Regions from separate parts of the Kouleothrix sp. 19917 genome, predicted to be linked through region 4. Evidence: riboswitches for the same ligand, from Rfam matches in the RefSeq annotation. Region 4 holds a riboswitch; each other region holds the start of a gene.

Region 1 (3,748 bases), 3.8 Mb from region 4:
TATGCACTTTATCCGGCAGGATGTGATCCTTGAAGTAGCCGGGAAAGTTCATGATGTAATCGTAGGCGAGTGAACCGGTGACGACGATACCCACGTCTTGCTCCTTGAATTAGCCTTGCTTATTCGTTCGGGCCATCCAGCCCGTGTTGTTCGCGCAGCAGTGCCGATGTTTCGGCCACCAGCTGCATGGCGCGCTCGGCGCCGGCCACCGACAGGCGGCTGATTGTGCCGGCGGTGGTGACGACACAGCGGCGCAGCACGCTTGCTGCGTCGTGCCCGCCCGGCGCAATCGCGCCCGCAAAATTGCTGGCCTGCTCGGCCAGGCGCTCGGCGCTGGCCCGCGCAATCGTTTCGTCCTCGGCGGGAACCAGCCCCAGGCCAAGCATGCCATCGCGCTCGAAAAACTCGGCCAGGGCCGGCGCGGCGGCCACCAGGCTGGCGCTGTTGTCGGCAACATTCGCAATCAGCATGTCGATACTTAATTGCAGCACTTCCGCCCAGTCGCACGCGCCGCCGGCAAACAGCGCCTTGCACGCGCGCACATCATCCAGCACCTGATTGATCTGCTGGCGCACCCGCGCCCAGTCTACCGGCACAAACGGCAGGCCAACCATTTCGAGGAAGGGCTCGTCGACGCAGATAATTGTCGTCGGGTTCCATTCGCTCAGGCGGGCCTGCTGCCACTCGGCGCGCAATTCCAGGTGCTGCACCAGCGCGTCGAACAGCATGTCGTCGTAGATCAGCGGCCGGTCGCGCTCGTCGGTTATTTGCGCGGCCAGGCTGATCGGCCCCATCAGCTGGCCCTTCAGCGCGCGATACGTGCGCAGCGATTCGCCGTGGCGCAGCATTTCGTCCAGGCCCGCAGCATCGTCGGCGCTGAGCGATGTGTACGAATAGCGATCTTCCAGGTAGGCCAGCCCGAGCGCGTCCATCTCCTGCTCGGCGCGCCGCCGGTCGACATACAGCCGCGATTGCGAGGCGTCGACCACCAGGCCGGGAAAGCCCTGCATGCTCTGGACATAGCTTTCTTCGCGGAAGCTGCGCCGTGGCAGCTGCGGCCAGGCCAGCAGCGCGCCAGCATAGCGCCGCGAAATCTCAAGCGCCTGCGCTGCGTTGTGGTGCGGCAGCCCGCCGAGCAGCAGCGGCAGGCAGGCAGGTTCGAACGGCAAGCTCATACACTGTCGGTCTAGCCTGCCGCCGCGTCGCCGCCCCCGGCTGGCGCGAGCAGCTGGCGCAGGTTGTCGGCAAAGGGCGGGCGAATCACGCCGCGCTCGGTAATCAGGGCGGTGATGAGCGTGTGCGGCGTGACGTCGAAGGCCGGGTGCGCGGCCACCACACCCGCCGGCGCAATCGGCTGCCCGCCAATGCTGGTTACTTCTTCGGTGGCGCGCTGCTCGATTGGGATGGCATCACCATCGGGCAGGCGCATGTCGATCGTGGACGAGGGCGCGGCGACATAGAAAGGAATGCCGTGCGCGCGCGCCAGCACCGCCAGCCCGTAGGTGCCGATCTTGTTCGCAACATCGCCGTTCGCCACCACCCGATCCGCGCCGACAATCACGCAGTCGATTGCGCCCTGGCGCATAAAGTAGGCGGCCATGTTGTCGGTGATCAGCGTGAGCGGCACGCCCGCGCGCTGCAGCTCCCAGGCCGTCAGGCGCGCGCCCTGCAAAAATGGCCGCGTTTCGTCGACAAAGACATGCATGGCGCGCCCGCGATCGTGCGCCACGCGAATAGGCGCCAGCGCGGTGCCAAACCCGGCGGTGGCAAGCCCGCCCGCATTGCAGTGCGTCAGCACCTGCCCGCGCGCAGGAATAAGATCCACGCCATATTCGCCAATCGCGTGGCACATTGCCAGGTCTTCGGCCATGATTGCGTGAGCTTCGGTGAGCAGAAGGTCGCGCAGCTCGGCGGGGCTGGCGCTGGCGTGGCGCTGGGCGGTGCGCAGCATGCGCTCGGTGGCCCAGGCGAGATTCACTGCCGTGGGGCGGCTGGCGTCGAGGGTGGCTTTGGCCGCTTCGAGCAGCGCCAGCAGCGCGGCGCTGGTGCCGGCGGGCTGGCGGGCGGCCAGCGCCATGCCATACGCGGCCGTGCAGCCGATCGCGGGCGCGCCACGCACCTGCATCGAAGTAATCGCGTGCGCGACCTCGGCCACGCTGGTGCAGCGCACGGACGTTTCCTGATTGGGTAAGAGCCGCTGATCGAGCAAGCCGACGGCGTCGCCATCCCACCAGATATGCTGATATGCTGTGTCAGTACTCATAGAAAAAGCCGCCCGCATCGCGAGAGGCCGTTGTCGTGCTACCTCTCATCTTTCAGGCGCATAACGCGCCTGCAGGAATTGGCACCTTCCCGCCATTTACGATTGACGATTGACGATTGACGATTGACGGCAGCGCCTCATCGTAAATCCAAAATCGCAAATCATAAATCGGCAGGGGTTGCCGGGCTTCGTCGGGCCAGTCCCTCCGCCCCTCATGATGAGCATTATGATGCATTTTTCAAGCCGCGATTATAGCATAGTCGCGGGCGCGCTGCAACCACGGGCCGTTTGGCGCATTTGTGCATCTGCGCTGTGCCACGCAGCCGCGCCCGAAGCCGGTGTGCTATAATATTGAGCACACAGAATTCATGCAGCGACGGCGCAACCTGTGGGGCGTGCCGCGCGATTGCCATACGCCAGGCGCAGGTATGCGATTGACATTTTTGGGCACCGGCACCTCCATGGGCGTGCCGGTCATTGGCTGCGAGTGCGCGGTGTGCACCTCGCCCGACCCGCATAACAAGCGCTTGCGCACATCGGCATTGCTGGAAGCCGATGGCAAGGCAATTTTGTTCGACGCCGGCCCCGATCTGCGCCAGCAGGCGCTGGCCGCCGGCATTCGTCGCGTCGATGCCGTGCTGCTGACGCACGCCCACGCCGATCATATTTTCGGCCTGGATGATTTGCGGCCACTCAATTTCGCGCAGCGCGCCGCCATCCCGCTCTACGGCACCGCCAACACCCTGGCCATGGTGCGCGAACGTTTCGGCTATGCGTTTGTGAATACGTCGGAAGGCTCGACACGGCCGGCGCTTGAGCTGGTTGAGATCCAGAGCGGCGTGCCTTTCGACATTGGTAGTGTTACCATCGTTCCGTTCGATGTGCAGCACGGCAGCTGGACGATCACGGGCTTTCGGATTGGCCGCCTGGGCTATGTCACCGATGCCAGCAGCATTCCCGCGCCGTCGCTGGCGCAGCTGCGCGACCTCGACGTGCTGGTGCTTAATGCACTGCGCGCCAAGCCGCACCCGACACACTTTTCGCTTGGCGAGGCCTGCGCCGTGGTGGCCGACCTTGAGCCGGCCCGGGCGCTGCTGGTGCATATGACGCACGATGTCGAGCATGCCAGCGTTGACGCCGAGCTGCCCGCGCCGGTACACCTTGCCTACGACGGCCAGGTCGTCGAGATCAGCGAACCCTGATCTACGATTGCGTATCGTAAAACTGGCATTGGCCGGGCGCAGGAATGCATGAAGAAGCGGTTCTGTGGTACGATAACAGTGCGATCAAGCAACGTTCATATCAACAGTACTTTCCCTGCGACGCGTGTGTCGCGTGGTATTTGGCCAGCCTCGCGCAGAGCGCAGCCTTTACCGTTGCGCGCGAGTGCGCCTGGCCGGCGCATTGCTGGCACGCCGCAGCTGCATAGATTCGGAAAACCATGCGTATTGCGATTGATGCGCGCCTGAACGCCTACCGCCAGGG
Region 2 (3,748 bases), 1.3 Mb from region 4:
TGAGCATGTATATGGGCATTGCCCTGATGCTGAGCTACTGGCTGGCCGACAAGCTGCGCCGTCGCAAGAACTACCCCGCCGCCGTCTGCGCGTTTCTGGCCGGCATCATGGCCGCGCTGGCCGCGTCGTTTGCCTTCTACCCGCTCGACAGCAACCCTTTCATCTTCTTCACGCCACTCCTGATCGCCGCCAGCGGCATTCTGCTGCAGCCGCGCACCGGCTTTATCACTGCCAGCGCCGCAATGCTATTGATGGCGCTGCTGGCCCTGCTGCTCGGGCAGCACGATCAGATCTGGCACCTGCCATTTCTGGCGGCCACCGTCCTGAGCTACCTGAGCGCAACGGTTTCCATGCTCACCTCGCAGAGTTTTGCCGCCGCCGTGGAGTGGGCGATCGACAGCTACCACAAGGTCGAACGGCGCGAAACACAGCTTTACGAAAGCGAAAAACAGCTTCAGCGCGCACTGCGCGACCAGGATTACCTGAACAGCCAGCTGCAAAACAGCAACAAGCAGCTTGAAAATGCCCGCGCCGTTGCCGAATACGCCAACCGCATGAAATCGCACTTTGTGGCAAACATGAGCCACGAGCTGCGCACGCCGCTCAACGCGATCATTGGCTTTTCCTACATTCTCAAGCAAGAGCTGAAAGGCCCGCTTGCGCCCGAGCAGCACGACTACATGGGCCGAATTTACGACTCGGGCAACTACCTGCTCAAGCTGCTGAACGACATTCTCGACAACGCCAAGATCGAGGCCGGGCGGCTCGATTTGCAGCGCGAGCCAAGCCAGATCGAGCTGGTGGTGCAGGAAGCGCTGATCACCGCCAGCAGCCTGACGCTGGGCAAGCCGATCATGCTGCGCAGCGAGATTGCGGGCGACCTGCCCCTGGTGTATATTGACCGTGTGCGCGTGGCACAGGTGCTGCTGAACCTGCTCTCGAACGCGGTGAAATTCACCGAGCACGGCAGCATTACCCTGCGCGTCTATGGCAGCGCGGGCGAAGCACAAGCCGACGCCAGCCAGGTGATTGTCGAGGTTGAAGATACGGGCATTGGCATCGCGCCCGAAAATATCGACATTATTTTCGAAGAATTCCGCCAGGCCGACGAAACGCTTTCGCGGCGCTACAGCGGCACTGGCCTGGGCCTGCCAATCAGCCGGCGCCTGGTCGAGCTGCATGGCGGCCAGCTGAATGTCACAAGCAAGCCCGGCTACGGCTCGACATTCCGCTTTACCGTGCCGGCCGTCACTGCCGAAGACATGTGCGCCGTGAGCGAGCGCATGAGCATGCCGATCAAGGTCGAAGAAGCCGAGTTCCTTTCAACCCAGCCCGAGTCAAGCCCGGCAGTGCTGAATTAACCGCTGCCACCATTGCATGCAGGTGAATGATATGACGCAACCATTTGCGCGCCAGCACAACCGAACACCGATCGACAACCCGGAAAATGCGTATATCATCCTGGTTGAAGACGATCCCAATTCCTACCTGGTGATCGAAGAGCTGCTGAAATATGCTGGCTTCAAGCACTTCTACCATCGCGGCAGCGGCGCCAAGCTCATCCAGCTGATCGAGGCGCTGCCCCAGGTCGATCTGGTGCTGCTCGACATTGGCCTGCCCGGCGAGGATGGCTTCTCGGTGCTCAAGCGCCTGCGCGCTCACCCACAATCGGCGCGCGCGCATATTGCCGCCGTCACCGCCAACATCATGCACCAGACGCGCCTGCGCGCCAAGGATGCCGGCTTCGACAGCTTTATCAGCAAGCCCATCCACCCCGACAAAATCTGCGAACAGATCCGCCGCATGCTTGGCGGCCACACCTTCTGGTGGTAGCCAGCCGTTGCGCAATGTGCAACACGGCGTTGACAAGCCCGCCCCCGGCTGCTATACTGCGCGCCAATTGAAGACCGCTCATCAAGAGGGGTGGAGGGAACGGCCCTGTGAAACCCCGGCAACCCCCGAGCCATTTACGATTTTGGATGTACGATTTACGATTGCGGCCTCACATTCGTAAATCATAAATCGTCAATCGTAAATCTCGGCACGGTGCTAACTCCGACAGCGCAAGCTGGGAGATGAGGAACACACAGCCTCACGCCAGCGCGTGGGGTGTTTTTATGCCCAAAAACCAGGAGAATACTATACTGTGACACACGCCACCAAACCCACCTACCTCGAAGCGCTGCGCGAGCGCGTGCTGCTCTACGACGGCGCAATGGGCACCAGCATCGACACCTTCAACCTCTCCGCCGACGACTACGGCGGCGAGCGCACCAACGGCAACCGCGACTACCTGGCAATTGCGCGCCCCGACGTGATCGAGCAGATTCACGCCTCGTTTATGGAGGCCGGCTGCGATGTGCTGGAAACCAACACCTTCCAGAGCACGCGCCTGCGCCTGGAAGAATGGGGCCTGGCCGAGCGCACCGCCGAGCTGAATATCGCCGCCGCGCGCCTGGCCCGCAGCGTGGCCGACCGCTACCAGGCGCAGGATGGCCGCCCGCGCTATGTGGCTGGCTCGATTGGCCCAACCGGCAAGCTGCCTTCCTCCGACGACCCCGCGCTGTCCAACATCACCTTCGACGAGCTGTCCGACATCTTTTTCGAGCAGGCCAGCGCGCTGATCGAGGGTGGCGTGGATGTGCTGCTGGTGGAAACCAGCGTCGATATTCTGGAAGTGAAGGCCGCGCTCGATGGCATCCGCCGCGCAAAGAAAGCAACCGGCAGCAGCGTGGCCGTGCAGGCCCAGATCTTCCTCGACCTGTCGGGACGCATGCTGCTCGGCACCGAGGTGCCGGCCGTGATCGCCACGCTGGAAGCCATGCCGGTGGATGTGATCGGCCTGAACTGCAGCACCGGCCCCGAGCATATGCGCGAGGCGATTCAGTACCTGTGCGCGCACTCGCGCCTGCCGATTTCGTGCATCCCCAACGCCGGCCTGCCGATCGAGGTCGATGGCGAGACCGTGTACCCGATGGAGCCCGAGCCATTTGCGCGCATCCTGGGCGGTTTTGTGCGCGAGTATGGCGTGAATGTGGTGGGCGGCTGCTGCGGTACCACGCCCGCGCACCTGCGCGCCCTGCGAGCGGCGCTTGGCTTCGAGCGCGCCCCCGCCGAGCGCGAGATCGAATACATTCCCAGCGTTTCGTCGGGCGTGAAGGCCGCCGCGCTGCGCCAGGACATCACGCTCACAATGATTGGCGAGCGCGTCAACACGCTTGGGTCGCGCAAAGTCAAGCGCCTGCTGCTGAACGACGACTACGACGGCGTGCTGGAAGTTGCGCGCGAGCAGGTGGACGGCGGCGCGCACCTGCTGGACGTGTGCGTGGCCACCACCGAGCGCCCCGACGAGCAGGATCAGATGGTCACGCTGGTGAAAAAGCTGACCATGAATGTCGAGCTGCCGCTGGTGATCGACACCACCGAGGCCGACGTGCTGAAGGCCGCGCTGGAAACCTACCCTGGCCGCGCGGTGATCAACTCGCTCTCGCTGGAAGGCGGGCGCGGCGAAAAGCTCGACCGCACGCTGCCGCTGCTGGCGCGCTATGGCGCGGCGGCCATGGCGATGACGATTGACGAAGACGGCATGGCGCACACGGCCGAGAAGAAGCTGGCGGTTGCTCAGCGCATTGCGCAGATCGCGCAGGACGAGTATGGCGTGCCGGCCGAGGCGCTGATCTTCGACGTGCTGACCTTCCCAATCACCACCGGGCAGGAAGAGCTGCGCCGCGCCGCGATTGAAACGATC
Region 3 (3,748 bases), 3.1 Mb from region 4:
TCGGCGCGGTAGGTGGTGTCGTCGCCAAAGCGCGAAACTGGGCGCGGCTGGTCGTGATTGGAAAGGTACAGGCTGTTCCAGCCGCCCTCGGCAAGGTCGCGCTGCCAGCTTGTCATCACGCTCTTGAGGTCGAGCAGGTCGAGGCGCTTGAAATCCCACTTGCCGATCTGCGAGCCGCTGTTGATGTCAAGGTCCATATGCTCGAACTGGAAGAGCATGTCGAGCGGGCCGTGTTCGCTGTGGGTTAGCTCGATGCCGTGTGCGGTGGTGGCGGTGGGCGCCTCGCCAACGCTGAAGATATCGTACTTCGACAACACTTCGCGCTTCATCTCGCCCAGGTATTCCAGCAGACGCGGGCCGTGAAACACCAGGCCGCCGGGAAACTGGTAGCGCGCCGCCGACTGCACTGGCGCGTCGGGCAGGCCAGGCGCTTTGGAGATCAGGTTGATCACGTCCATGCGGAAGCCGTCGATGCCCTTGTCGAGCCACCAGCGCATCATGCTGTAAATCGCCTCGCGCACCGCCGGGTTGTCCCAGTTCAGGTCGGGCTGCTTGGTAGAAAACAGGTGCAGAAAGTACTCGCCAGTGGCGTCGTCGCGCTGCCAGGCCGAGCCGCCAAAGAACGATCCCCAGTTGTTCGGCTCCGCGCCATCCTTGCCCGGCCGCCAGATGTAGAAATCGCGGTAAGGGTTGTCGTTCGCGGCGCGCGACTCGACAAACCATGCGTGCTCGTCGGAAGTGTGATTCACCACCAGATCCATCAGCAGCCTGATGCCGCGCGCATGCAGGCCAGCCAGCAGCTCATCGAAGTCGGCCATTGTGCCGAACTCAGTCATGATCGCCTGATAATCGCTGATATCGTAGCCATTGTCGTCGTTGGGCGATTGGTAGACCGGCGACAGCCAGACAACATCGACACCGAGGGTTTTGAGGTAATCGAGCTTGCCGATGATGCCGCGCAAATCGCCCACACCATCGCCATTGCTGTCGGCAAAGCTGCGCGGGTAGATCTGGTAGACGACACTTTCTTTCCACCATGCGTTTTGCATAAGGCTTGCTCCTCATATCGCGGAATGGCACGCAGACACCGCGTACTGCTGCTTCCTTCTGTGCAGTGGATGATACCGTTCAATCGCGGCGCGGGCAAATTGCGCCACGATCTGCACTGCGTACTTGCTCAGCGGGGGGTTTGGAGGGCGTCAGCCCTCCAAAATAATCTTTTTTCTGGGCAGTCTCGACCACCGACGTAGTCGAGACTGCCCAAACAGAAAACAGCAAGGGCAGTAGACCGCTCGAATTCCCAACCGCGCCATCGCGAATTCAAAGTTGACAAAATAAATCAAGCAATGTAAGATGCGCGGCACAACTGAAGAAGCACAGACTCTTATCCAGAGAGGCAGAGGGACCGGCCCGATGAAGCCTCGACAACCCTGGAAAGGGCTTTGAGCATCGTGCGAAACAAAAAGGCGCACGGCTCGAAACTCGATCATTAGGGTGCCAAATCCGGCAGCACAGACTGGAAGATGAGAGGTGACGGCTGATGCCGGGGCTGCGCGTATGCGCGCCACGGCAGCGCACAGCGCACATACGCTCATCGTCCACGACGATGGGCGTTTTTTGATGTTGTACACAAAGGAAACAGGCCATGACCAGCACCCCCGGCACACCAGGCACCGCAGGCTGTCTCGACATTGCGCGTATTCGGCAGGATTTCCCGGCGCTCCAGCAAACCGTCAACGGCTGGCCGCTGGTGTTTCTCGACAGCGCCGCGTCGTCGCAAAAGCCGCGCCAGGTGCTCAACCTGATGGACGGCTTGTATCGCTCGACCTATGCGAATGTGCACCGCGGCGCGTACTGTTTCAGCCAGCGCAGCACCGACCTGTACGAGCAGGCGCGCGCCAAGATCGCCGCGTTTATTGGCGCGGAATCGCCGGCGCAGATCGTCTTCACGCGCAACGCCACTGAGGCGCTGAACCTGCTGGCCTATTCCTACGGGCGCACCTTTCTGCAAGCCGGCGACGAAATCGTGCTGACCGAGCTCGAGCATCACGCCAACTACCTGCCCTGGCTCCAGCTTGCCCGCGAGCGCAATCTCACCATCAGGCTCATCCCGCTCGCCGCCGACGGCACGCTCGACCTGAGTACGCTCGACGACCTGCTGACGCCCCGCACGCGGCTGGTGAGCTTCGCGCACGTTTCGAATGTGCTTGGCACCATCACCGACCCTGCGCCGATCATTGCGCACGCGCACGCGCAGGGCGCGGTGGTCGTGCTCGACGCCTGCCAGTCGGCACCGCATATGCCGCTGGATGTGCAGGCGCTCGGCGCGGACTTCGTAGTGTTTTCCGGCCACAAGATGCTTGGCCCAACCGGCATTGGCGCGCTGTATGGCCGCGCCGATCTGCTGGCCGCCATGCCGCCCTTCCTGACCGGCGGCGACGTGGCCCGCGATGTCGGGCTGGATGAGGTGCTGTGGGAAGATGCGCCGCTGAAATTCGAAGCGGGCACGCCCGCCTTTGTCGAGGCGATTGGCCTGGGCGCGGCTACCGACTACCTGGCGCAGCTTGGCATGGCAGCGGTGCGCGAGCACGAGCGCGCCCTGACGGCCTATGCCCTGGCGCGCTTCGATGAGCTGCCGGGCGTGCAGGTGTTTGGCCCGCGCAACCCCGGCCTGCGTGGCGGCGTGGTGACATTTACCGTGGACGGAATTACCCCGCAGGAGCTGGCGCTGGCGCTTGACGAGCGTGGCATTGCCATTCGCTCGGGCCGCCACTGCGCGCACCCGCTCCATGCGCGGCTGGGCCTGCCCTCAACGGCGCGCGCCAGCTTCACGATCTACAACGACCTTGCCGATGTTGATGCGCTGGTGGAAGGCATCACAGCCATTCAAAATCGCTGCGCGCTTGAGATAGCGCAACCTGCCCTGCGCCGCTCCCTCCCCGCGCGCGCCGCGCTCGACTGCGCGGCGGTATAGGGCAGATGGGCGAAACGCTTTGCTGCACCAGTGTCAGCGGGCAAAAGAGCGAACTCGCGCACGATGAGGTACAATACAGAACACGAGCTTTCGCTGGGTGCTCATATGCACTATTGCTCCGTCCTGGCGCAGCAAAGGGTCCGACTTCCATGAACCTCCCCGCGGCTACCGGCCACCATAGCCAGCACGCGAGCGATCGCTACCGCGCTGTTCTCGATTCGCTGGATGCCGGCTTCTGCATCATTGGCATGCGATTCAACGACGACGGCACGCCGGTTGACTACCAGTTCCTCGAAGTCAACGCCGCGTTTGAAGAGCAAACCGGGATCGAAAACGCCACCGGCCGGTGGGTGCGCGATATTGTGCCCAAGCACGAGCAGCACTGGTTCGACATATACGGCCGCATCGCGCTGACTGGCGAGCCAATGCGCTTTGAGAACCCGGCCGACCAGCTTCACCGCTACTACGACGTGTACGCCTTTCGCGTCGACGACCCGGCCGAGCACCATGTTGCGGTTCTGTTCAACGACATTACCGCGCGCAGGCAGGTAGAAAACACCCTGATGGAGCGCGAGCGCCTGCTCGACCTGCTGCTGCAAGTTTCCGATGCCGCCCGCGCGCTGGCCGATGAAGGCGATATTGCGCGCGAAGCCTGCCGCCTGCTGAAAAACGCGCTCGGCTCGAGCAGCTGCTCGTATGGCTTTATCGACACCCGGCGCGGGCAGGTGCATACCATTGCCGACATCAGCGACACCGCCGAGGGTGTACCCAATA
Region 4 (3,748 bases):
GCGCGCTGGCAATTGCTGACTCATTTATTGTCACGTGGGATAGCAAGTCGGCCTACGTCTACTGGCGACCGGTCACGGCGATCAACGAGGGCGAGAATGACGGCAACCCGCAGACACAGGGCGACCCGAGCTGGCAACCATTTCTCAATACGCCAAATTATCCCGAGTATACATCGGGCGCGAATGGTGCAGTCGGCGCGCTGACCCGTATGCTGGAACTGTACTTCGGCACGGATCGCGTGGTCTTCACGGTTGTCAGCACCAATGCAAATGCCAAGCCGAAGATGCGCACATACACTCGGTTCTCGGACTTGGCGTGGGATACCGTGAACGTGCGCATCTACCAGGGCCTCCACTTCCGCAGCGCCGATGAAGTGGCCCGTGCGCAGGGCCGGCTGGTAGCCGAATGGGCCTTTGGGCATGCTTTGCGGCCAATTGGCGGCTAGGGCCGGCAGAAGGGCGCCAGCGCTGGAAATGTGGTAGGCGCAGGGAGGGCGGAATGGCACGAGCGAACGAGCTACTGCGCCAGAGGGCGAAGCCAAACGTGGCGGCGCAGGTGGGGCTGTGGGCTGGTGGGCTGGTGGTGGCGCTGGTGCTGGGGCTTGGCGCGCTGCTCAGCAGCGCGCCGGCCTTCCGCTATGATGTCAATGTGCACAACGGAGCACGCCTCTCGCTGGGCATTCTGGAGGGCTGCCCGGCCGAAGTACCAATCGATATCTGCGAAGCCTACCGCTTGCAGATGGAACGCCACTTCGAGCTGACGTTGAACCGACCCGGCGTGCGGCATGTGCTGCTCGCGTTCGATCTGTCGCCCCGCGAGCGCTGAGCGACACCCCCTCACTACAGCGAAGAGCAAATGAATTGAGCCACAGAGCGTACAGAGGATATTGAGTACTCTGTCAACGAAGTTTCCTTGTACTCAGCTTCCAGGAAGCTCAGGCCAGTTTTGCTTCAACCTGATAATCAGATGAGCTTCCTGGAAGCTTGCCCGTTGTATGAAATAACGTATTTTCCAAAGTACTGAGTTTGGTTCTATAGATCGTTAATCTCTGTGCGTTCCAATGCTTCGCGGCTGCTTAAGAAGTTCCCCGGCCTGGCCTCATCCGCCTTTCGGACGAGCGCCAATCCGCCGAATGGCTATTTGACATTTCTGCGCAACTCACGTATTATTCGGCGCAACAATTGAATAGCGCAACTCTTATCCAGAGAGGTGGAGGGACCGGCCCGATGAAACCTCGGCAACCCTGGAAAAAGCGTAGGCGTGCAACGTTTAGTACACGAGGCATGCGCAGCTTGATCATTAGGGTGCCAAATCCGGCAGCGCGACTGGAAGATGAGAGGCATACGTCGGACGTAAGCCCCTTCCTATGGTTTTGGAAGGGCTTTTTGTTTCAGCGTTTCCATGGCCCTCATCTGCGCGATGAGGGCTTTGTTGTTGCCAGCCCCATCGCGCAGCGCCTCACCTGTGGCACGTGGCTTGTTCTCGTTGTAAGGAGGCATTCCCGATGGCGGACGAAACGAAATTCACCGGCTTTGAAACCCTTGCGCTCCACGCCGGCCAGCAGGCCGACCCGACCACTGGCGCGCGCGCGGTGCCGATCTACCAGACGACGTCGTACCAGTTCAAGGACACCGACCACGCCGCGCGCCTGTTCGGCCTGCAGGAATTCGGCAATATCTACACCCGCATCATGAACCCGACGCAGGATGTGCTCGAGCAGCGAATCGCCGCGCTGGAGGGTGGCGTGGCCGCGCTGGCGCTGGCTTCGGGCCAGGCCGCCGAGACGTTTGCGGTGCTGAATATTGCTGGCGCGGGCGACAACATCGTGTCGTCGACCGACCTGTACGGCGGCACGTATAACCTGTTCAAGCACACCCTGCCAAAGCTGGGCATCACCACCCGCTTTGTCGATGCGCGCGACCTGGATGGCTTCCGCAGCGCAATCGACGGCAACACCAAGGCGTTCTTCCTGGAGCTGATCGGCAACCCCAAGCTCGACGTGCTGAACCTTGAGGCGATCTCGGCGATTGCCCACGAGGCCGGCGTGCCGGTGATTGTCGACTCGACCACGGCGACGCCGTACCTGTGCAAGCCGTTCGATTTCGGCGCGGATATTGTGGTGCACTCGGCCACCAAGTACATCGGCGGCCACGGCACCAGCATCGGCGGTCTGCTGGTCGACAGCGGCAAGTTCGACTGGGCGGCAAGCGGGCGCTTCCCCGGCCTGACCCAGCCCGACGAGTCGTACCACGGCCTGGTGTACACGCAGGCGCTTGGCCCGCTGGCCTACATCATCAAGGCACGCGTGCAGCTGCTGCGCGACCTGGGCGCGGCGATCAGCCCGTTCAACTCCTTCCTGCTGCTGCAGGGCATCGAGACGCTGCCGCTGCGCATGGAGCGCCACTCGCAGAACGCGCTGGCTGTGGCGAAATATCTGCAAGAGCACAGCAAGGTCGAGTGGGTGAACTACCCGGGCCTGCCCGACCACCCCACCTACGAGCTGGCCAAGCGGATGATGCCCAAAGGCCAGAGCGGCATCCTGGGCTTTGGCATCAAGGGCGGGCGTGCATCTGGCGCGACGTTTATCAACAGCCTGAAGCTGTTCTCGCACCTGGCCAACATTGGCGACGCCAAGAGCCTGGCGATCCACCCGGCGTCGACAACCCATAGCCAGCTGACGGTTGAGGAGCAGGGCCTGACGGGCGTGACCGACGACTACGTGCGTCTGTCGATCGGTATCGAGACGGTTGACGACATCATTGCCGACCTGGATCAGGCCCTGGCGAAGGTCTAGGCGGCACCATGGCGTAAGGGCGATGCATCGCCCCTGATGTGTTGTGAATCACCGCTAACGCGGGCGATGCATCGCCCTTACAGTGTGGAGTCGAGACGATGATCGCTATGACACTCGATCGACAGACTGATAATGTGGGTGTGGTCGAACGCCGCAGCATGACCTGGCTCGAACCGCTGCAGCTCGAAAGTGGCGCGCGGCTCGGGCCAGTGACGCTGGCCTACGAAACCTACGGCACGCTCAACGCGGCGCGCGACAACGCCATCCTGCTGCTGCACGCGCTTTCCGGCGACGCGCACGCGGCGGGCTGGTACGCTGGCGCGGCTAAACCGGGCTGGTGGGATGCAATGGTGGGGCCGGGGCGACCATTCGATACCAATAAATATTTTGTGATCTGCTCGAATGTGCTGGGCGGCTGCCAGGGCAGCACCGGCCCCGGCAGCGTCGATCTCAGCACGGGCAAGCCCTACGGCGCGCGCTTCCCGGTGATCACGATTGGCGACATGGTGCGCGCGCAGGCACGCCTGCTCGATCGCCTGGGCATCGACCAGCTGCTGGCAGTGGCGGGCGGCTCGATGGGCGGCTTTCAGGCGCTGGAATGGGCCACAACCCTGCCCGAGCGCGTGCGCGGCACCCTGCTGCTGGCCACCAGCGCGCGCTCCTCGCCCCAGACGATCGCCTGGAACGCCATTGGCCGGCGCGCAATCATGAGCGACCCGAACTGGCGCGGTGGCGACTACTACGACGGCCAGGCGCCCGCCGATGGGCTGGCGGTGGCGCGCATGATCGGCCACATCACCTACCTGAGCGAGCCCTCGCTGGAGCGCAAGTTCGGGCGGGCGTTTCAGCAGGGCGGCGGGCCGGCCTTCTCGCTGGAGCGCGAGTTCGCAATCGAAAGCTACCTGGAATACCAGGGCGCGAGCTTCAACGCGCGCTTCGACGCCAATTCCTAC

What was found. A riboswitch is a leader RNA that binds a small molecule or an ion and turns the genes downstream of it on or off. The one in region 4 is predicted to bind S-adenosylmethionine.
Region 1: linked by a shared signal. The riboswitch ahead of mtnA (S-methyl-5-thioribose-1-phosphate isomerase) and the one ahead of M1P90_RS16655 (homocysteine synthase) in region 4 are both predicted to bind S-adenosylmethionine.
Region 2: linked by a shared signal. The riboswitch ahead of M1P90_RS21655 (methionine synthase) and the one ahead of M1P90_RS16655 (homocysteine synthase) in region 4 are both predicted to bind S-adenosylmethionine.
Region 3: linked by a shared signal. The riboswitch ahead of M1P90_RS03850 (aminotransferase class V-fold PLP-dependent enzyme) and the one ahead of M1P90_RS16655 (homocysteine synthase) in region 4 are both predicted to bind S-adenosylmethionine.

The regions. Positions count from the first base shown of each region.
Region 1 is NZ_CP097099.1:7,871,972-7,875,719, forward strand. It holds gene M1P90_RS31585 (carbohydrate kinase family protein) at 1-94, opposite strand, end outside; gene M1P90_RS31590 (uroporphyrinogen decarboxylase/cobalamine-independent methonine synthase family protein) at 120-1,175, opposite strand; gene mtnA (S-methyl-5-thioribose-1-phosphate isomerase) at 1,187-2,263, opposite strand; SAM riboswitch class I at 2,306-2,487, opposite strand; gene M1P90_RS31600 (MBL fold metallo-hydrolase) at 2,692-3,465, shown strand; gene M1P90_RS31605 (glycosyltransferase) at 3,705-3,748, shown strand, end outside.
Region 2 is NZ_CP097099.1:5,348,052-5,351,799, reverse strand. It holds gene M1P90_RS21665 (sensor histidine kinase) at 1-1,361, shown strand, start outside; gene M1P90_RS21660 (response regulator) at 1,393-1,833, shown strand; SAM riboswitch class I at 1,909-2,082, shown strand; gene M1P90_RS21655 (methionine synthase) at 2,147-3,748, shown strand, end outside.
Region 3 is NZ_CP097099.1:968,383-972,130, reverse strand. It holds gene M1P90_RS03855 (glycoside hydrolase family 13 protein) at 1-1,049, opposite strand, end outside; SAM riboswitch class I at 1,382-1,530, shown strand; gene M1P90_RS03850 (aminotransferase class V-fold PLP-dependent enzyme) at 1,646-2,974, shown strand; gene M1P90_RS03845 (ATP-binding protein) at 3,124-3,748, shown strand, end outside.
Region 4 is NZ_CP097099.1:4,064,372-4,068,119, reverse strand. It holds gene M1P90_RS16665 (vanadium-dependent haloperoxidase) at 1-446, shown strand, start outside; gene M1P90_RS16660 (hypothetical protein) at 500-826, shown strand; SAM riboswitch class I at 1,196-1,340, shown strand; gene M1P90_RS16655 (homocysteine synthase) at 1,506-2,795, shown strand; gene metX (homoserine O-acetyltransferase MetX) at 2,903-3,748, shown strand, end outside.